3 regions of the Fretibacterium sp. OH1220_COT-178 genome follow, and region 1 is predicted to be linked to each of the others. Evidence: riboswitches for the same ligand, from Rfam matches in the RefSeq annotation. Region 1 holds a riboswitch; each other region holds the start of a gene.
What was found. A riboswitch is a leader RNA that binds a small molecule or an ion and turns the genes downstream of it on or off. The one in region 1 is predicted to bind cobalamin.
Positions count from the first base shown of each region.

Region 2: another riboswitch for cobalamin. It lies ahead of EII26_RS04720 (ABC transporter substrate-binding protein); the one in region 1 lies ahead of EII26_RS11545 (methylmalonyl-CoA mutase family protein).
Region 3: another riboswitch for cobalamin. It lies ahead of EII26_RS04790 (sirohydrochlorin cobaltochelatase); the one in region 1 lies ahead of EII26_RS11545 (methylmalonyl-CoA mutase family protein).

Region 1 covers NZ_RQYL01000032.1:18,594-25,331, reverse strand. The annotation lists gene scpA (methylmalonyl-CoA mutase) at 1-1,556, opposite strand, end outside; gene EII26_RS11545 (methylmalonyl-CoA mutase family protein) at 1,557-3,728, opposite strand; cobalamin riboswitch at 3,845-4,053, opposite strand; gene EII26_RS11540 (dihydrodipicolinate synthase family protein) at 4,227-5,123, shown strand; gene EII26_RS11535 (Type 1 glutamine amidotransferase-like domain-containing protein) at 5,336-5,935, opposite strand; gene EII26_RS11530 (NAD(P)H-dependent oxidoreductase) at 6,046-6,678, opposite strand; gene EII26_RS11525 (flavodoxin family protein) at 6,675-6,738, opposite strand, start outside.
Region 2 covers NZ_RQYL01000007.1:68,878-75,615, reverse strand. The annotation lists gene cobA (uroporphyrinogen-III C-methyltransferase) at 1-42, shown strand, start outside; gene hemB (porphobilinogen synthase) at 44-1,018, shown strand; gene EII26_RS04725 (ROK family protein) at 1,296-2,258, shown strand; cobalamin riboswitch at 2,297-2,475, shown strand; gene EII26_RS04720 (ABC transporter substrate-binding protein) at 2,649-3,686, shown strand; gene EII26_RS04715 (FecCD family ABC transporter permease) at 3,670-4,758, shown strand; gene EII26_RS04710 (ABC transporter ATP-binding protein) at 4,752-5,516, shown strand; tRNA gene EII26_RS04705 (tRNA-Ala) at 5,597-5,672, shown strand; tRNA gene EII26_RS04700 (tRNA-Pro) at 5,681-5,758, shown strand; tRNA gene EII26_RS04695 (tRNA-Gly) at 5,782-5,858, shown strand; tRNA gene EII26_RS04690 (tRNA-Arg) at 5,872-5,948, shown strand; tRNA gene EII26_RS04685 (tRNA-His) at 5,964-6,040, shown strand; tRNA gene EII26_RS04680 (tRNA-Arg) at 6,052-6,128, shown strand; tRNA gene EII26_RS04675 (tRNA-Lys) at 6,138-6,213, shown strand; gene miaB (tRNA (N6-isopentenyl adenosine(37)-C2)-methylthiotransferase MiaB) at 6,282-6,738, shown strand, end outside.
Region 3 covers NZ_RQYL01000008.1:213-6,950, reverse strand. The annotation lists gene EII26_RS04805 (flagellin N-terminal helical domain-containing protein) at 1-495, shown strand, start outside; gene EII26_RS04800 (flagellar protein FlaG) at 619-1,002, shown strand; gene EII26_RS04795 (Rpn family recombination-promoting nuclease/putative transposase) at 1,089-2,099, shown strand; cobalamin riboswitch at 2,195-2,393, shown strand; gene EII26_RS04790 (sirohydrochlorin cobaltochelatase) at 2,520-3,362, shown strand; gene EII26_RS04785 (precorrin-2 C(20)-methyltransferase) at 3,447-4,136, shown strand; gene EII26_RS04780 (hypothetical protein) at 4,162-5,052, shown strand; gene EII26_RS04775 (precorrin-8X methylmutase) at 5,095-5,706, shown strand; gene cbiD (cobalt-precorrin-5B (C(1))-methyltransferase CbiD) at 5,714-6,738, shown strand, end outside.

The DNA.
Region 1 (6,738 bases):
TGGACCTTCTCGGGATCGCGGATGGCGCGCAGCTTCTCGAGCCGCGCGATCTGGGCCTGACGGACGGCCGTGTTGTCGACCTCCAGGATCTCCAACGGGTCCTCCTTCTCCAGACGGTAGCTGTTGACCCCGACGATCTCCTCCTTGCCGGAGTCGATGTGGGCCTGACGGCGCGCGGCCGCCTCCTCGATGCGCATCTTGGGCAACCCCGTGTCGATGGCCGCCGCCATGCCGCCCAGCGCCTCGACCTCCTGGATGTGGGCCCAGCTGCGGCGGATCAGCTGGTCCGTCAGGGCCTCCACGTACCAGGAGCCGCCCCACGGGTCGATGACCTTGCAGACCTTCGTCTCGTCCTGGATGTAGAGCTGCGTGTTGCGCGCGATGCGCGCGGAGAAGTCCGTCGGCAGGGCAATGGCCTCGTCCAGCGCGTTGGTGTGCAGGGACTGCGTGTGCCCCAGCGCGGCCGCCAGCGCCTCGATGCAGGTGCGCTCCACGTTGTTGAACGGGTCCTGCTCGGTGAGGCTCCAGCCGGACGTCTGGCAATGGGTGCGCAGCGCCATGGACTTGGGGTTCTTGGGCCCGAACGTCTTGACGATCTTGGCCCAGAGCATCCGCGCCGCGCGCATCTTGGCGACCTCCATGAAGTAATTCTTGCCGATCCCCCAGAAGAACGACAGGCGCGGGGCGAACGCGTCGATGGAGAGGCCGGCCTTGGTCCCGGTGCGCAGGTACTCCAGCCCGTCCGCCAGCGTGTAGCCCAACTCGATGTCCGCCGTGGCCCCCGCCTCCTGGATGTGGTAGCCGGAGATGCTGATGCTGTTGAACTTGGGCATGTACTTCGAGGTGTAGGAGAAGATGTCCCCGATGATGCGCATCGAGGCCTTCGGAGGATAGATGTAGGTGTTGCGGACCATGAACTCCTTGAGGATGTCGTTCTGGATGGTCCCGGTCAGGACGGACTTGTCCACGCCCTGCTCCTCCGCGGCCAGGATGTAGAAGGCCAGGACGGGAAGAACGGCGCCGTTCATGGTCATGGAGACGGACATCTGATCCAGTGGGATGCCCGAGAACAGGATCTCCATGTCCAGGATGGAGTCGACCGCTACGCCGGCCTTGCCCACGTCCCCGACGACGCGCGGATGGTCGGAGTCGTAGCCGCGGTGCGTCGCCAGGTCGAAAGCGATGGAGAGCCCCTTCTGTCCTGCGGCGAGGTTTCGCCGATAGAAGGCGTTGCTCTCCTCGGCCGTGGAGAAGCCGGCGTACTGGCGCACCGTCCAGGGGCGCGTGACGTACATGGTCGGATAGGGCCCGCGGAGGAACGGCGGGAGCCCCGGCATGTCGTAGGCGAGGTGGGGCAGTCCGCAATTGTCCGCCTCCGTGTAAAGGGGCGCGACGTCGATCTGCTCCATCGTATGGAAGAACATCTCGTCCGGCGTCCTGCCGGTCTCCTCCCGGAAACGGCGCTCCCAGGCCTTGGCGTCCAGGGCCGCCCCCGCCTCGGTACTCTGGAGGGCGATCTGGGTGAAATCGGGATTCGCGTGCTTGCTCGGGCTCATCTAAAACATCCCCTTCGCTCTCTGAAATCCGGTCAGCGTCTCCAGACAGTTGGAACGGACGCTGATAAAGTCGTCCACGCCCGCTTCGAGATAGGCGTCCTTGCACTCGGCGGCCGGCGCTCCGGCCAGATAGACGCCCATCCCCGGCCGCTTCTCCTTGATGGCCCGGGCCAGGGGCGGAACCAGCTCCGGATAGGTGGCGTCCGTGGAACAGATCACGGCGATGTCCGCCCCGCTGGCCGCCGCGGCGGCAGCGCACTCCTCCGTCGTGGCGAAGCCGTCGTTCCGGAGGATCTCGAAGGCGGCCACCTCCATGAAGCTGGATATGAAATCGGCGCGCGCCTTGTGCTGTGGGATCGGCCCCATGTTCGCCAGGAAGACCTTGAAGTTGTCCCCCTTCTCGGCCACAAAGGCCTCCGTGCGGCGGCGCATGGCCTCGTACTGCTCCGTCCAGCGATGCGGCGGAACGGGCTCGACGGAGAGCCCGTCGGAACCGGCGCCATTCAGGGCAGAACGCAGCTCGCCGAGGGTGGCCCCGGCGGCCGCGGCGGCGGACGCCGCCGCTCCGGTCCGCGCCGACGCCAAGACCTCAAGGGTCCGCTTCACCGCCCCCTCGTCGCGGGACGCACGATGGCGTCGGACCGCTTCGGTCCGCACGGCACGCAGAGCCGCCCAGTCCGGCTCCGCGAACTCGGGCAGGGACTCCGCGGGGTTGGGGTACATGTTGGTGCCCACGGCGCGGTCGGAGCGCTGGGCAAGCCGCTTGAAACGCTGCTGCAGCATGGCCTGGACGTCGTGCTGGATGGCGCCCTCGCAAACGCCCTTCAGGAAGCCGCCCTCCGCCTCCACCTTCTGCAGCGCCTCCCAGACCTTCCGGGCCAGCTCGTCCGTCAGCCTCTCCACGTACCAGGAACCGCCCGCGGGGTCCGTCGGCTGGAGCAGGTTGAACTCCTTGCGGAGCATCACCTGAGCGTTGCGCGCGACGCGGCGGGAGAACTCCGACCCCGGCCGCAGCGCCTCGTCGAAACAGCCGACGGTCAGGCCGTCGACGCCGCCCACAACGCCGGAGAAGGCCTCCGTCGTGTTGCGCAGCATGTTCACGTAGGGATCGTACACGGTCTTGGTGAAGAGGGAGGTGCGGCCGAAGATCTCCGCCCGCTGTGCCTCCCCGTCGCCGCCGAAGCTCGAGGCGATCCGGGCCCAGACGCAGCGCGCGGCCCGGATCTTGGCGACCTCCATGAAGAAATTGGAGCCCAAGGAGAACTCGAATCGAAGCCGGCGGGAGAACTCCGCGACGTCGATGCCCCGCTCCTGAAGCGCCCGCAGGGTCTCGATGGCCGCGGTCATGGCGTAGGCGACCTCCTGAACCGCGCTGGCCCCCCCGTTGTGGAGGACGGAGCCCCGAATCAGGATCGTTCGCAGCGGGGTTTTCCGCTCACGGGCCCAGACGATCGTCTGCGTCATCTCGTCGAAAAGCGCGGCGAGGGAGGCCGGAAGGGCGCCCCGCTCCAGGAGCGCGGCGAGGGGATCCGCCCCCACGCACCCCGTGAGCTCGCCAAAGGGAATCTTCCTTTTCGCGGCAAGGGCGTCGAGCAGGGCGAGGAAAGGCAGTGCGGACACCCCCGCATGGATATAGAGGGGATGGCGGCCCGGCAGATCTTCGAGCAGTGCCTCCAGGTCCTCGAGGGAGGATACGGAGACCCCGGCGGCGACGGCCCCCTCCGCATCGGCATCAAGCCCCTCCAAGGTACGGCGGTCCAGGACGAGGGCGACGGTCGAGGCTCCGCGGTCGAGCTCGTGTACGATGGCCTTGTGGGCCTCCTCGGGCAGAGTCTCGTCGCAGAACTGAGCGACCTCCCAGGGACGCCGAAGGTTGCCGGACGCAGAGGCTCCGCGCAGGGGATAGGCCCCCGGAAAAGCCCGGGGTGCCTCGAGGTCCCGGGTATCCGCGTTCGTGTAGAGAGGGTTGAGCGTAATCCCCTCGTAGGTGGAGGTGAACATGCTCTTCTCGAAGGGCGCCCCCTTCAGGGCCGCAACGGCCGCCTCCTTCCAAGCCTCGTAGCTCGACGGGGCGAACTCGCCAAAATCGACCTCGGGCAGGGGCATCGGGGCTGACGCAGACTCGGCACAATGGTGCCCGTCCTCCGATTGCCTTACCTTTTCGTTGCTCATACAGACATTCCTCCCGTTCGTGATGCTGGAGCGCTAACACACATTTCCGGGAAGGCCTTACTCCCTCCCGGAAACGCGCTCGCGGCGCAACCGAAGCCCCTCGTGCCCGAGCACGAAAAGAACCCGCTCCCCCGGCCGGTCTCCTGGCTCTCGTTCCTCCTAATGCCGCATCTTCCCATCGCCGGGCGACAGTGACGTCCTGCGGGGTCGTCCCGAGTTACAGTGGCGGGGCCGCTCCGGTCTTGCACCGGATTCCCTGGCTGCCGGGGTCCTCTCTGGTTTCTTCCATTATATCAAAGAGGCGCCGCAGGGCGCCGCAAACGTGCTTCGTCATCGAGAGAGGGACGGCAGCACGCTATAATGGACGAAAGTCCGTGAAGAATCACTCTCCGGGCTTCCGCAGTGGAGACCGCATCCTTGACGGGCGGCATGGCACCCCCCAATACGTCGTTCCTCTGCCCTTATCGCCCGAGCTCTGACAACGAAGGAGGATTCGTGATGAAGCCGCAATTTCTGGTTCCGACCGTAACCGCGTTCGACCCGAAGGGCAGGGTGGACGAGGAGGCCAACCTGAGGATCTACGACCGCCTGATCGCGGGCGGGGTCGACGGCATCGTGCTGCTGGGCAGCATCGGGGAGTTCTACGCCATCCCCATGGACGAACAGAAGCGGATGGTCGGCAGCGCGGCCCGGCACATTGGGACCCGCTGCAAGCTGATCGTCGGGACGAGCGCCATGCGCGTGGAGGACTGCATCGAACTGAGCAATTACGCCCACTCTCAGGGCGTGGAGGCCGTGATGACCATCACGCCCTACTACTTCGACCTGAGCGACGCAAGCGTGGAGCTCTTCTACGACAGGCTCGCCGCCTCCACCCCGGCTCGGGTCTACCTCTACAACTTTCCGGCCCGGACGGGGTACGACCTCAAGCCCTCCGTGGCTCTGACCCTGGCCCGAAAACACAGCAATATCGTGGGCTACAAGGACTCCATCGCCTTCATGGGGCACACGCGCGAGCTGGCGAACACGCTGCTGCCGGAGTTTCCCGAATTCGAGATCTACAGCGGGTTCGACGAAAACCTGGCGCACAACATCCTGTCCGGCGGCGCCGGGTGCATCGGCGGCCTCGGCAACGTCGACCCCGCGCTGTGCGCCGCGTGGCTGCGGGCAATCCTTGGAGGGGACTGCGGGGAGATCGCCCGGTGCCAGAGGCGCATCAATCGCCTGATGCGGATCTACGACGTCTGCACGCCCTTCATCCCTGCGATCAAGCAGGCCATGGTCCTGAACGGGTTCGAAATGACGGCGCACTCGGCCTTCCCGCTGCTTCCGCCGGACGAGCGTCAGGTGGAGGCCATAAGGGCAATTTTGACCGAGGGGCAAGAGCCCATGTAAGCCGATAGACAGCTGAAGCAAGCTTCGCTCGGTTGCATCTTTTCTATGCAGTGGATATGCAGTATCCCCCGGTGCGTTCAAAAAATACTTTTTCGCCTCGCCTGTTGCCGCTTGACAAGGACTTTTTAATCAAAATGACAAAATGGAGAAGCGATTGGATTTTTATCCAATCGCTTCTCTAAAAAACAAACCTATTTGACAGGCGAGAATTTTTATACATTCAGCTTTCTTTTCTCTCCGTTTTCAACTAAAATCGCCTGCGAATTATTGAGTGCACATATATTCAAATTGGGATACTCATCAAGAATCTGTTGAGAGCATTTTTCGAATGGAGGACACAGGTAATGAGGAACTACATAGAAATCAATCAAATTTAACCCTGAATAGTCCTTTTGCGAAAAATCTTCAGGCACTTCGTCCATTGGCTTTATGTACGAAAGCTCCTTCGCACAAACTATTGCTCCTCCCGACTCTCCCACGTATAGTTTCCCATCATCTAGGTGCTTCTTTATTAATTCATCGACTCCTGTTTTTTTCAATTGGTCAATCAGGAAAAATGTATTGCCACCAGTAAAATAAATAACATCTGCACTTTCAAAGGCTTTATGAATTGCATCTATTGGTGCCGTTGAAATCTCAACCTCTGCGATATTCGCATTCATCTTTTGCCATTGCTTTCGTGCCGAATCCACATACCCCTTATAACTCTCATTTATTGAAGCGGTTGGTACAAAAACAACATTCTTTCCAGCCACCTCCCCTTTTAAGAAAGATCCTACTTCTGCAAAGTGAGAACACAAAAATAATCTCATAGATTCCTCCCAGATATCAAAGAAATATTCTCTTTAATATATATTGCCATGTCATTGATCTTCCATTCTATCAATCGCCAAGCCCTTACAACGACAATCCTGTGCCATACCTATTCCGGCTTTTTCCCCAAATCCTTGACTTTTCCGCCGTTTGCCTTAATCATTCGTCGCCATCCCATTTGCGCTCCGAATTTATATAAAAAGCGCGGAAATGCAACGGATACATAATTATTCTCTTGCACTTCCCCCTTCATGACAACATCCGAAAGGTCTGCCAATGCCTTATCAATCGGCGCTTTTGGCCCATGTCCGGGGTTCAGCTTTGGCATCATTGCCAATCCTCCGCCGCCGCCAACGCCAATGCCGCCGCTCCATATAAAACTGGCTTTTAAACTCCAATTCTGCAGAAGTTTTAGCGCTAACTCGGCTTGTATTCCCTCATAAAAACCACAATTCGCAATGCCATAAATATGTATCTGTGGATTGTTTATACATGCTTCTTCCAACTGAATCAAACAAGCCAGCAGATGTCCCGGAATCCCATCCAAATAAAGAGGATACGCAAACACCCATGCATCTGTTTTTGCCAATTCTTCAATTGCTTCTTTGGAGATTTCAGATGAATGAACTCCAAAGTTTACGATCTCTGTCTTTTCCGCCAGATATTCTTTTAAGTCTCCTAAGAGCGCGCTACTGGTACTGTTGGTTACTTTCGGACTCCCATCGATTAACGCAATTTTCATAAAACAACGTTCTCCAATTCTTCCGCCGTTTCGTAGAAGTAAACATCTTTTACCAAACCA
Region 2 (6,738 bases), on a different contig from region 1:
AGGACGACAGTCAAGACGAGGAACGAGGGGGAGGATTTGTGAGATGATCTTGAGGCCCAGGAGGCTGCGGCGCACGGCCGCCATCCGCGATATGGTGAAGGAGACGAGGCTCTCGCCGTCCATGCTCGTGTATCCCGTGTTCGTCCGGGAGGGGAGGAACATCGCCGAGGAGATCCCCGCGATGCCGGGGCAGATGCGCTACAGCCCGGACACGTTTCCGCGCATTCTGGAACGCGTGGCCGAGGCAGGGGTCGGGGCCGTGCTGCTCTTCGGCGTTCCGGAGCACAAGGACGAAATCGGAAGCCAGGCCTGGGCGGAACAGGGCGTGATCCAACAAGCTCTGGCGGTGGGAAGACGGCATTTTCCCGACATCATTTTTATCGGCGACGTCTGCCTTTGCGAGTACACGTCGCACGGGCACTGCGGGGTGCTGAAGGGGGAGACCGTCGACAACGATCCGACGCTCGAGCTTCTGGCCCGGACGGCCGTGTCGCAGGCGCAGGCCGGGGCCGACGTGGTGGCGCCGTCCGACATGATGGACGGCCGGGTCGGTGCGATCCGCTCCGCCCTCGACGGGGCGGGGTTCGAGGACACGCTGATCCTCTCCTACGCGGTGAAGTACGCCTCGGCGTTCTACGGCCCGTTCCGCGAGGCCGCGGGCTCGGCACCGGCGTTCGGGGACAGGAGGAGCTACCAGATGGATCCCCGAAACGTCCGGGAGGCGCTGAGGGAGGCCCAGCTGGACGTGGACGAGGGCGCGGACATGATCATGGTCAAGCCGGGGCTTCCGTATCTGGACGTGCTCCGGGCGGTCAAGGAGCGGAGCTGCGTCCCCGTGGGCGCGTACTCCGTCAGCGGCGAGTACTCCATGATCAAGGCGGCGGCCGAGCGGGGCTGGGTGGACGAGGAGCGCGCCGTGTCCGAGGCCGCGGTCTGCCTGGTGCGGGCCGGAGCGGACGTCCTGGTCACATACCATGCGCTGTCCCTGGCGGAGTGGATACGGGAGGGCCGGCTGTAGGCGGGCTCCCCTTGCCCGGGGTGCCGTGCGGTGCCATAATTTCAGGAAAACGCCGATTGAAACGAAAAACCTGTAAAATGATGTGAAAAATCCACATGAAAAACTTCCGGCGCTTTCCTGGATATCGACATGGGGGCTTCGGCCCGTGCCTCCGCCATTGCGATAGCGGAGGGACCGGCAAGTTTATTCGCCACACGGACAAGCTTTTTGGATTGAATCCCGGCGTTTTCTTAGAATGTCGCCGTCGTGAGGACGGCGGGCAGGGGAGGGTGCGGCCGTGGCTTTTTACCTTGGGGTGGACATTGGCGGGACCAACATCAAGGCGGGTGTGGTCGATGGGTCGGGGGCCATCGTCGGGGAGGCGGACCTGCCGACGGGGGCCGACCGGCCTCAGGAGGTGGTCTTCGGGGACATCGTGGAGGCTGTCGGCCGGGCCGTTGCCGCGTCCGGCGTTGCGCGCGCGGAGATCCGGGCGGCGGGGGTCGGGTGTCCCGGCACGGTGGTTCCCGAATCGGGAGTGGTGGCTTACAACAACAATCTGGGCTGGCGTAACTTTCCTTTGGGAAAGCTGCTCTCCGAAGCGCTCTCCCTGCCCGTCCGCGTGGAGAACGACGCCAACGCGGCGGCCTTGGGCGAGGTCTGCGCGGGCAGCGCCAAGGGGGCGTCGAGCGCCATGATTCTGACCCTGGGCACGGGCGTGGGGTCGGGGTTCGTCGTCGACGGACGCATCTGGACGGGCTGGAACTCCGCCGCAAGCGAATTCGGGCACATGGTGATCGTCCGGGGCGGCCGGCCCTGCACCTGCGGGCGCCTCGGCTGTCTCGAGGCCTACGCCTCGGCGACGGGGCTGATCGCCCTGACGCGCGAGGCCATGGCCGCGCATCCGAAGAGCCTCATGAACGCCCTGGCCGGGGAGGAGGGGCGGGTCGGAGGCCATACGTCCTTCGTCGCCGCGGAGCGGGGAGATGCGGCGGCCGCGCGCGTGGTGGACGAGTACGTGGATTGCCTGGCCTGCGGCGTGGCGAACATCGTCAACGGGCTCCAGCCCGAGGTCGTCAGCCTGGGCGGGGGTGTGGGCAAGCAGGGCGAACGCCTGCTGGGGCCCCTGCGCCGTAAGGTCTTTGCCGAGGTCTACGGTGGCTGCGGCGAGCGTTCGACCCGTTTGGTGAGCTGCACTCTGGGCTACAAGGCGGGCCTGATCGGAGCGGCCATGGCCGCGATGCAGAATGCGGGGGACTGAGGCGGGCGGGTATTTGACACGCCCATGGCCCTGCTATACAATCCAGGGCACAATCGAATAGGCGAGCCGAGCGCAGGAAGTCGGTGCAAATCCGACGCAGGCTTACCCCTACTGTAAGCGGGGACCGAAGGACGGGCCATTGCTCCCACCGGAGCGAGAAGGCGTCCGGAGGGACGATCCGCGGAGTCAGGATACTCGTTCGGCGACGATTTGCGGTCCTTGGGTGGGGGGATTCCCGCGTTCCGTGCGCCGGTGGGCGCCGGCACACTGTTCATGGACTTCTCATCCTCGAGGGATGGGAAGTTTTTTTTATGCCGGGATGGCGACGAATCCGGATGAGTTCGGGAATAGCCGGCGTCCCGAGAACGGACGATGATGGAGGTAGGGAACATGAAGGGAAAGATCGGAGTGAGGCTGGTCGTCTCCTGGCTGGCGGTCCTGGTGTGGACCTGCGTCGCCCAGGCGGCGACCCAGACGGTGAAGGACAGCATCGGGCGCGAGGTGGAGATACCGGACCCCGTGACCCGGGCGGTCGTGGCCAACGCGTACAACACGGAGATCATCAACGCGATCGGCGCGCTCGACCGCGTGGTCGGCGTGGACTACAACATCTATCAGGACAAGGAGTCCTGGAGGAACCGCTTCTCGGAGAATCAGGTGATCGGAAAGAGCCAGAGGGAGCTGAACTACGAGAAGATCGTCGAGCTCGCGCCCGAGGTGCTGATCCTGACGGGCAACGGCGCCTACGAGGAGGCCGAGCGCCAGCTCGGGAACTTCGGGATCAAGGTCCTGGTGGTCGACGCGTACTACACCGACCAGTTCGCCCGGAACTGCGCGCTGCTTGGCCGCATCTTCGGACGGGACGCGGAGGCGCGGGAGCTCGCGGACTACTTCACGAGCAAGCTCGACTACATCCGGACGAGGCTCGAGGGCGTGAAGAAGAAGACGCTCTATTTCGAGTATCGGAGGATCGGGAACACGACGATCCCGGGCAACTACTTTTTCAATATGATCGAGTTCTCCGGCGCGGACAACGTCTTCAAGACGTCGAAGAACGTCGAGGTGGACCCCGAGGCGGTGGTCGCGAAGAACCCCGAGGCCATCGTCAAGGTCTCCGCGCCGAACGTGTACTCGTCCTACTACCCGCCCACCCGGGAGGAGCACGAGGCCATCAGGAAGGAGCTGACGGGCCGGCCCGGCTGGGACGAGATCGACGCGGTGAAGAACGGCCGCATCCTGCTGCTGTCGCACTACGTCCACGGCGGGGCCTCCAAGCTGGTGGGGACGATGTACGTGGCGAAGTTCCTCTATCCCGACCTGCTGCCGGACCTGCATCCCGAGCAGGTGTTCCGCGACTGGCTCGTGAAGTACCAGAAGCTGGACTACATCGAAGGGCACGCCTATCCCGCTTATGGGTTCGAGGACTAGCGAGACGCCGGACATCCGGGCCGCCTACGAGCGCCGCAGCCGCCGCAAGGCCGGGATGCTGGCGGCGGGCGTAGGCGCCGTGCTGATGATGGGGCTCTATTTCACGACCCTGGGCGTTGCCGACACGAGCTTTGCCCAGGTGCTGCGGGCGCTCTCCGCTTGGGTCGGGGGGCGTCTCGACTCCGGCGGCGCGGAGTCCGCGGCGTACAAGATCGTCGTCCTGATGCGCCTGCCGAGGATCGCCATGGCGGTCCTCGCCGGCGCCGCCCTTGCGGTCTCGGGCGTGGGGATGCAGGCGGTCACGGGCAACGCGCTCGTGAGCCCCTTCACCATCGGTATATCGGCGGCGGCCGCGTTCGGGGCCTCGATGTGCATCGTCTTCGGCTCGGGGACCCTCGTGGGCGGCAAGGTCGGCATCGTCCTGTGCGCGTTCGCCGCGTCCCTTTTGTGCGTCGCCCTGGTCTACGGCATCTCGAAGAAGGTGGGCATGGCGCCCGAGACGATCGTACTGACGGGGATCGCGCTCAACTACTTCTTCAGCGCGCTGACGTCCACGGTGGAGTTCTTCGCCCAGGAGCACCGCCTGGCGGCGGTGGTCCACTGGACGTTCGGGACGTTCAACGGGACGACCTGGGGCGAGGTCGGGGCCGCCTTTCCGTTCGTCGCAGTCTGCTGCTGCGCCGTCCATCGCGTGGCGCTGAAGCTCGACGCGATCGCCTCGGGGGACGACGAGCTGGTCCGGAGCCTGGGGATCGATCCCGAGGCGGTTCGCATGTTCGTGGGGGTCGCGTCGGTCCTGATGACCGCCGCGGTGATCAGCTTCACGGGGGTCATCGGCTTCGTCGGGCTCCTGGCGCCGCACATCGCCAGGCTGCTGTTCGGGGGCGACCACCGCTTTCTGATCCCCTTCTCGGCCGTGTGCGGGGCGCTGCTGCTGCTGGCCGCGGACGCCGTCGGAAAGACGGTGCTCGCGCCGGTGAGCGTTCCGGTCGGGATCGTGGTCTCCTTTCTGGGCGTGCCGCTCTTCATCCATTTGATCCTGAGCGGGCGCAGGAGGGCGCGGCGATGCTGAGGGCGGAGGGGCTGGGCTTCGTCTATCCGGCCGCGGGCAGGGTGTTCTCCGAGGTCGGCTTCGAACTTCGGCGCGGGGAGGTCCTCGGGCTTCTGGGGCCGAACGGGACCGGAAAGACGACGCTGCTGAAGTGCCTCAATCGGATTCTGGTGCCGTCGGAGGGGCGCGTGACGCTGGACGGCGTCGATGTGGCCGCCATGAGCCCGCGCGAGCGGGCGGAGCGCATCGGGTACGTGCCGCAGTACGCCGCGCCGGCCTTTCGCATCACCGTCGTCGACGCCGTTCTGTTGGGGCGCATTCCCTTCGCGGGCCGCAGGCTGAGCCGGAGGGACAGGGACATCGCGTTCGGGGTGATCGAACGCATGAAGCTCGAGCCGTTCGCGTTCCGGCACCTCGACGCGATGAGCGGCGGCGAGCGCCAGAGGGTGGCCATCGCGCGGGCGCTCGCGCAGGAACCGGGGCTGCTGATCCTGGACGAGCCCACGAGCAGCCTGGACATGAAGAACCAGCTTTTCATCCTGGGGCTGATCCGGGAGCTGGCCCGGGAGCGCTCTTTAGCCGTGATCCTCTCGATCCACGACCTGAACCTGGCCGCGATGTTCGCCGACAAGCTGATGATGCTGAAGGACGCGCGGCTGCACGCCTTCGGCGAGAGCGCGGAGGTCCTCACCCGCGAGGCGGTCCGCGAGGTCTACGACGTGGAGACCGTCGTGACGACCGAGGACGGATACAGGCACGTCCGCCTTCTGAGGCGTTGAACGCATTTGCGACGGCTCGCTCAAGATCTTGGTTGACAAGATCGGGAGGGGCGTATAAAATACTCTCTGTTGTTTGCAACGGGGCTGTAGCGCAGCTGGGAGCGCGCTTCCCTCGCACGGAAGAGGTCGGGAGTTCGAATCTCCTCAGCTCCACCATTATTTTTCGGGGCGTGGCGCAGTCTGGTCAGCGCACCTGCTTTGGGAGCAGGGGGTCGAAGGTTCAAATCCTTTCGCCCCGACCAGCGCGGACCAACAGTGTGTCGACGCGGGAATAGCTCAGTTGGCTAGAGCGATGGCCTTCCAAGCCGTAGGTCGCGGGTTCGAATCCCGTTTCCCGCTCCATTACGAACGAGACGCGCTTGTAGCTCAGCTGGATAGAGCAACGGCCTTCTAAGCCGTAGGTCGCGGGTTCGAATCCTGCCGGGCGCGCCATACAACTTAAAAATGGTGAGCGTAGTTCAATTGGTTAGAGCACCGGATTGTGGTTCCGGGGGTTGGGGGTTCAAGTCCCCTCGCTCACCCCATAGGAAAATACGCGCTCGTAGCTCAGTTGGATAGAGCGACGGACTTCGGATCCGTAGGTCGCGGGTTCGAATCCTGCCGGGCGCGCCAAAGCAAAATGGACTGTTAGCTCAGTTGGTAGAGCAGCTGACTCTTAATCAGCGGGTCGTGGGTTCGAGTCCCTCACAGTCCACCAGAAGATCAGACGACGCTCCCTCGGGGGCGTCGTTTTTCGTATGGGACCGAACCCAGGAGATTTGGAGGATGACCGTGTATCGTTTTCACATGAAGGTTTATGGCTGTCAGATGAACGTCTACGACAGCGACCGGGTGCGCACGGCCCTGGTGCGCCGCGGCTGGGAGGATGTGGACGAGGCCGATGCCGATCTGGTGGTCGTCACGGGGTGCAGCGTGCGGGGCAAGGCCGAACAGAAGGTCTGGAGCGAGCTGGGCCGGTACGCGGACCCCTGGGGAAAGGGGCGCCGGCCCGTCGTCGCCCTGACCGGCTGCATCGCCCAGAGCCTGGGCAGGCGGGCCCTGTCGCGCTTTCCCTGGGTGCGCCTGGTCTCCGGGCCGCGGCACATCGGCCTGCTGCCCGACGGGCTGGAGCGCGTGATGCGGGACGGTGCGCGCGTGGACCTGCTGGACGACGACCCGCGGGAGTTCTTCGACCTGGACGAGTTCACCGCCCGGCGCGAGAACCCCTGGCGCGCCTACGTGA
Region 3 (6,738 bases), on a different contig from region 1:
GAGTTTGATGCATTGACAGGAGTAACGGCAGCTTGGAGTGCAGCTGGCAAGAGGTTCTCGTATGTCAACAAAGAAGGCTCGACGATCCTTCACCTTGCGGACAACACGACGGTGTTCCAGATCGGCGCCAACGAGGGCGAGGATATGGGGATCAACATCGGCGACATGCGCGCTCATGCCCTGGGCCTGAACGAGGTCCTGGTCACCGACCGCGAGTCCGCGGCGCGCTCCATCACGGTGATCGACAACGCGCTGGACAAGGTGTCGACGCAGCGGGCCAAGCTGGGCGCCTACCAGAACCGCCTGGAGCATACCATCAACAACCTCACGGTGGCGGGCGAGAACCTGACGGCGGCCGAGAGCCGCATCCGCGACACGGACATGGCCAAGGAGATGATGAACTTCACCAAGCTCAACATCATGCTCCAGGCCGGCAACGCCATGCTGGCGCAGGCCAACCAGCTTCCGCAGCACGTCCTGAGCCTGATTCGTTAACCGTACACTCCGTCTTTGAGAGGGCTGTTTAGCGGCCCGTATCGACTTGAGGGAAAGGGGTTTTCGTTCCCTTTCCCTCTCCTCTCAAAGTTGCGGCAAGTTTGACGAAGGAAGGTGAGGGCTATGGAGGTTCGTTTGACTCCGGGCGGGGCGACGATTCCCGAGGCCCCACCCGCTGAGGGTCTGCCCCTGCGGCGTGCTTCGGGCGTCGAGCCCGGGGCGGCGGTGCCGCCCGAGTCCGCCGAGAACTCTCCGGACCCGCTGTTGGAGTTGGACAGGGAGGGGCTGAAGTCCCTCCTGAAGAGGACGGCCGATCTGGTCGAGAGCCTGACGCCGAGCAACCGGCACCTCAAGTACGAGGTGATCGACGAGGCGGGCATGGTCCAGATTCAGGTGATCGAGACCCTAGACGGAAACATCGTCCGCAAGATTCCCGCGGACGAGATCGTGAAGCTGGTCTCGCGGATCCGCGAGACGCTGAACGAGCGGCTGGACGTGGTCGTGTGATGCAAAGCCCTCCCTCCGGGGAGGGCGTTTTGCTATACTGTAGCCGAAGTTTTAAAGCGAATGGGGATCCGAAGCGAGGTGAGGCTGTGGGAAAGGGGCTTGGCAGCGGCTCGGATGGGAGCCTTTTGAAGCTGACGCGGGAGGAGCGGCGCGAGATGCTCCTTCTGGAGGAGCGGGGGGAGCTGCCGACCGAGATCGACCGCTCGACGGACCTGTTTTTCCGGTTCCTTCTGGGGCGCCCCTCTCGGACGCACCTTCTTCTGGATCTCGTCAACGCGATCTTCGAGACCCTGGGACATCCTCGGGTGAGGCGGTTGGAGCTTGCGGAGACGGAGCTTGCCCCGGAGGGCTGGAGGAGGAAGCACGCCCGTCTGGACCTCCGTGCGGTGGACGAGCATGGCCGGCATCTGAACATCGAGCTTCAGCGGGAGGGGCACGAACATTTTGTCCCGCGCTGCCTCTATTATTGGGGGAAGAGCTATGTGCGTCAGCTGGGCGCGGGGAGGAGCTACCACGACCTGAGGGCGACGGTTCTGATATCGCTGCTGGGTTTTCCCCTGTTTCCGGAGGAGCGTCCGGGGGTGTGGGACTTTGTCCTGACGAACCCGGTTACGCGGAAGGTCCTGACGTGGGATGAGCTGCTGGTTTATGTGGAGCTGAAGAAGTTCCGGGACGGCATCGATCGGATCCGGGAACGGATGAAGGCCGATCCGACGCACAAGCTGACGGACGAGGAGCGTTTGGCGGTCTGGAGCGGTTATATGAGCAACGATGGAATGGGGGTGAGTCTGATGCGCACGGCGTTGTCCGGGGACAAGGTTTTTGAAGAGGTGACGGCTGCGGAGCGGGAGTATTGGGGTACGCCGGAGTACCGTTATTATCAATTGCGGGCGCAGATGGACGAGCTGGACCGTCGGGCGATCGAGGAGACGCGGATCAAAAAGGCGGAGCAGCGGGGCATGGAGCAGGGCATGGCACAGGGCATGGCACAGGCCAAGCGGGAGACGGTGCGAAACCTTCTTCGGATGGGGGTGGATGTCCGTACGGCCGCCGAGGCGACGGGGCTCCCGATCGAGGAGATTGAGGGGTTGCGTTAGCTGGAGCCTGCCGTTGCTCGTGTCGCGGAGGCTCTTCCTTCGGGGAGGGCCTTCTGCCTTTGTCCAGCTGCCTTGCTTGCGTTGACAAGCCTGGGCTGGTGTGGTTGAATGGAAATCGTAATGGATGCCGAATATGTCCTTGCAGACTCGGGAAGCGGGTGCGACGCCCGCGCGGCCCCGCCACTGTAGCCCGGACGAATCCGCACGGAACACCCACTGGGGAGGCGCTCCCCGGGAAGGGGCGGAGGAGGAAGAGGGGAAGTCAGGATACCGCGTCTGCAGGCGAGAGGGAGATATTGTTTGCGTGGGCGAACTCCTTTGCAGATGACCGGTGCTGTGAAAGAGCGAGACACGACTCGGGTTCGTGTCTTTTTTTGTGCCCGCTGCGCCGCCGGTGCGTACGAAGGGGGTATATAAGCGATGAAATCCTCCGCTTCGCCTCACGGAAGGGCGAGGCCCGACAGGGCGGGCATCCTGGTCGTCTCGTTCGGTACCTCCGTGCCCGAGGCCCGCAGGGCCATCGACAACCTCGTCGACAGCGCCAAAGAGGCTTTTCCCGAGGCGCAGGTCCGCCTGGCCTTCACCTCCAACATCATCCGCAGAAAGATCGCCCGCGAGCAGAACGTCGGGATCCCGACGCCCGCCGAGGCCCTGGCCCGGATGCAGGACGAGGGGATCACCCGCGTCTGCGTGATGCCCACGCACATCATCCCCGGCGAGGAGTACGACGACATCCGGAGCGTCGTCGACGCCTTCGCCTCCATCCGGGGCAAGTACGGGTTCCGGAGGATCGCCCTGGGGTCCCCTTACCTCCACAGCGTGCCCGACTGCGACCGCATGGCCGAAATCCTGGCGGCCCGCTTCGGGCGCCGGCTGGAGGACGAGGGGACCGCGATCGTCCTGATGGGGCACGGCACGCCCACCCACAGTGCCAACGCCATGTACTGCCAGCTCCAGCTGGCCCTGGACCGGATCGCGGACGGCCGGTTCTTCATCGGCACGGTGGAGGCGGCGCCGACGATCGAGGACGTCGTCCGCGGCCTCAAAAAACACCCCTCCGTCGGGAGGTTGGTGCTCTCCCCGCTCATGATCGTCTCGGGCGACCACGCCAATAACGACATGGCGGGCCCGGATGACGACTCCTGGCTGCATCGGCTGAGGAGGGAGGGCTACGAGAATGTCGAGCCCCATCTTGTGGGGCTGGGCGAGGACCCGCGGATGGCGGAGGTCTTCGTGGAGCGCATCCGCGAGATGCTGCTCTGAGCCCTGCCGCCGAGCTCCGGCGGGGGCGGGACCGTAATGGTCCGGAACTTTGTTGGCCGGGATTTTTTCATAGGGAGTGATCGCTTGAAGCTGATCGTTGCGGGCGTAGGTCCGGGCGACCCGGATATGGTGACGGCGGGGGCGCTTCGCGCCCTCGACGAGGCGGATCTGGTGCTGATCCCGCACTCGCGGGACGGCAGGCCGAGCGTGGCTGCCGCCGCTCTGCGCGGGCATCTGAGGGAATCGGCCGCCGTTCCGGTGGTCTTTCCCATGGTGCGCGACGCCTCGGTGCGCGACGCCGCTCTGCGCGAGCGGCTGGAGGAGCTCCGCCCGCGATGGGAGAGGGCGGAGACCGTCGTGCTGCCGGTGATCGGGGACTCGGCCCTCTACGCCACCGGCGCGTACCTCTACGAGGTCTGGCGCGGGCTGGTCCCGGGTTTGGAGCTCCGCCTCGTGCCCGGGGTCTCGGCCCATTCCCTGGCCGCGTCCTGTGCCCGGAGGTTCCTGGCCCTGGGCGAGGACGTGCTCTGCGTCATCCCGGCTACGGCGGAGCCGGCGCGCATCGAGGCGGCCCTGAGGGCTGCGGACGCCGCCGCGCTCTACAAGCCCAGCGCGCTGGGGGAGGGGCTGAGGCCGTTGGTGCTGGGAGCGGGGCCCTGGCGGGAGACGGTCCGGGTCGACCGAGCCGGCCTGCCGGACGAGAGCGTCCTTTACGGCGATCCGGCCCTGGACCCTGCCGAGGAGTATTTGTCGGTGTTGCTGCTGTGGAGGTAGCGGCCCCCTCTCGGGGTGAGGGGTCATGGATTGGCGGGCGCTTCTTGTCGGCGAGCTCTGGCTGACGCTCGACATCCTCCTGGGACTGCTGATCGGGGACGTCGTCCTGAGGCTCGGGCTGGCGGATCGCCTGATGCGGAGGATGATGCCCTGGCTTCGCCGGCACGGGATCGGTCCGGTGCTGGGGCTCTCCCTGACCCTCAGCCTGGGTTCGGCCAAGACCGGCGCGGCGCTTCTGGCGTCCGCTCTGGACGAGGGGCGGATCGATCGCCGGACGGCCCTGTGGGGGACGCTGCTGCTGGCCTTCCCGGGGTACCTGCGCCGATGGCCCGCCACGCTGGTGCTCTCGGTGAGCATGGCGGGGCTGGCGGGCGGAATCTTCGCCCTGACCCTCATTTTGCGGAGCGCGGTCCGGTTCGTGATGGTCCTGGGCATCCTGCGGGCGCGGGAGACCGGCGCGCCGGAGCCGGAGGCCCCGCCCCCGGCGCGGCGCGGCGTCTCCGGGCTCTGGCGGAAGCTCCTGAAGACCCTGCCGCTGGCCTGGTTCTTTTACGCCGTCGCGTTCACGCTGGTCCCCTATGCGGAGGAGGCGCTCCGGAGCCGGTTCATGGGGGGGACCTTCCTGCCCCTTGCGGGTTGGACGGTGGCGGCGGCGTCCATCGCCCACGTCTCCGCGGCCCTGGCGCTCGCGGGCGGGAGCCTGGCGGCCGGGGAGCTCTCCGTCGCCCAGACGGTCTTTGCGCTGCTGCTGGGGAACGGGTTGGGGATCGTCACCCGCGCGCTTCGCCAGAATGCGGGCTACTATTTCGGCCTGTTCCCGGCGGGGCTGGCGCGGTCGATGCTGTTCTGGAACGTCGCGACGGTGGCTTTTTTGTCGTTGGCGAGCCTTCTGTTGGCCGCGCTGCCGCTGCTGTGACGTGCGTCGTTGAAAATTGCGGATGGGGAGGCGTTTGGCGGAATGAGACCGGAGGAGATCGAGCGGGCCAGTATGGCCGTCATCGAACGTGAGATGGGGGACTGGACGGGCCCCGAGGAGAACCTTCCCGTCCTCAAGCGGGTGATCCACACGACGGCGGACTTCGACTTCGTCCGGAACCTGGTCTTTTCGCCCGACGCCGTGAGGCTGGGGCGCGAGGCGCTGCGGCGGGGCGTCACGGTGGTCACCGACACGGCGATGGCGGCGTCGGGGATCTCCAAGCCCTCCGCCGCGCGCTGGAACGTACCGGTGGTCTGCCGAATGGCGGACCCCGACGTCCGGGACGAGGCGCTGCGCCGCGGGGTCACCCGCGCCGTGGTGAGCATGGAGCGGGCGGTTGAGGAGACCCCGGACGCGATCTTCGCCATCGGCAACGCCCCGACGGCCCTGATCCGCCTGTGCGAGCTGGTGCGGGAGGGCGCGGCCAGGCCCTCCCTGGTGATCGGCGTGCCGGTGGGGTTCGTCAACGTCGTGGAGTCCAAGGAGATTTTGGTGGGCACGGACGTGCCGCACATCGCGGCGATGGGCCGCAAGGGCGGATCGCCGGTGGCCTCGACCATCGTCAACGCGCTCCTCTACGGAATGGAGCCATAGGAGGGGCATGGCCGCGGGGGGCGCGAAGAAACTTCGGGAGGGTGTGACGACGGGCGCCTGTGCGGCCGCCGCCGCGAAGGCCGCCGTGCTGCGCCTTCTCACGGGGTCGTGCCCGGCTCAGGTGGAGGTGGAGGGCCCGACGGGCCGGAGGTTCCTGCTGGACATCCTGCCGCTTCCCGACGGCGGCTGCGGGGTGGTCAAGGACGCCGGGGACGACATCGACGCCACGCACGGCCTGACCGTCTGCGCCTCGGTCGAGCTTGGCGACGGCCCGGGGCCCGTGACCTTCGCGGCGGGGCCCGGGGTCGGGACGGTCACGCTGCCGGGTCTGAAGGTCCCTCCGGGCGAGCCCGCCATCAACCCCGCACCGCGCGGCATGATAGCCAACGCCGTGAGGGACGCCGCGGGCGAGCGCGCCGCGCGCGTCACGGTCTCGGTCCCCGGAGGCGAGACCGTGGCCAGGCGCACCTTCAACCCGCGGCTGGGCATTGAGGGCGGAATCTCGATCCTGGGCACGTCCGGGGTGGTGCGGCCCATGGACGAGGCCGCGATTCTGGAGTCCCTGACCCTGGAGCTCAGCATTCTGGCCTCGCTGGGCGTCCGGGACGTCGTGCTGACGTTCGGGACCACGGGCGAGGCCGCGCTCCGCAGGGCGTGGGGGATTGCGGGGCGATGCGTGATCCAGACGGGGAACTATCCCGGCCACGTGCTGGACGAGGCCGCGCGCATGAAGTTTCGGCGCTGCCTGTTCTGCGCGCATCCGGGCAAGCTCCTGAAGGTTGCGGCGGGGTCGTTCAACACGCACAACCGCGTCGCCGACGGCCGTCTGGAGGCGCTCTGCACCCAGGCCGCGCTGGCGGGCGCGGACCGGGCCGTCGTGCAGCGGCTCTACGGCTGCCGAACGACGGAGAACGCCATGGAGCTCCTGAGGGAGGAGCACCTGGATTTCCTCTGGGATCGGCTTGCGGAGGTCGTGGCCAGACGGTGCACCGACCGGTCCTTCGGCGATCTGCCGGTCGCGGCGGCCTTCAT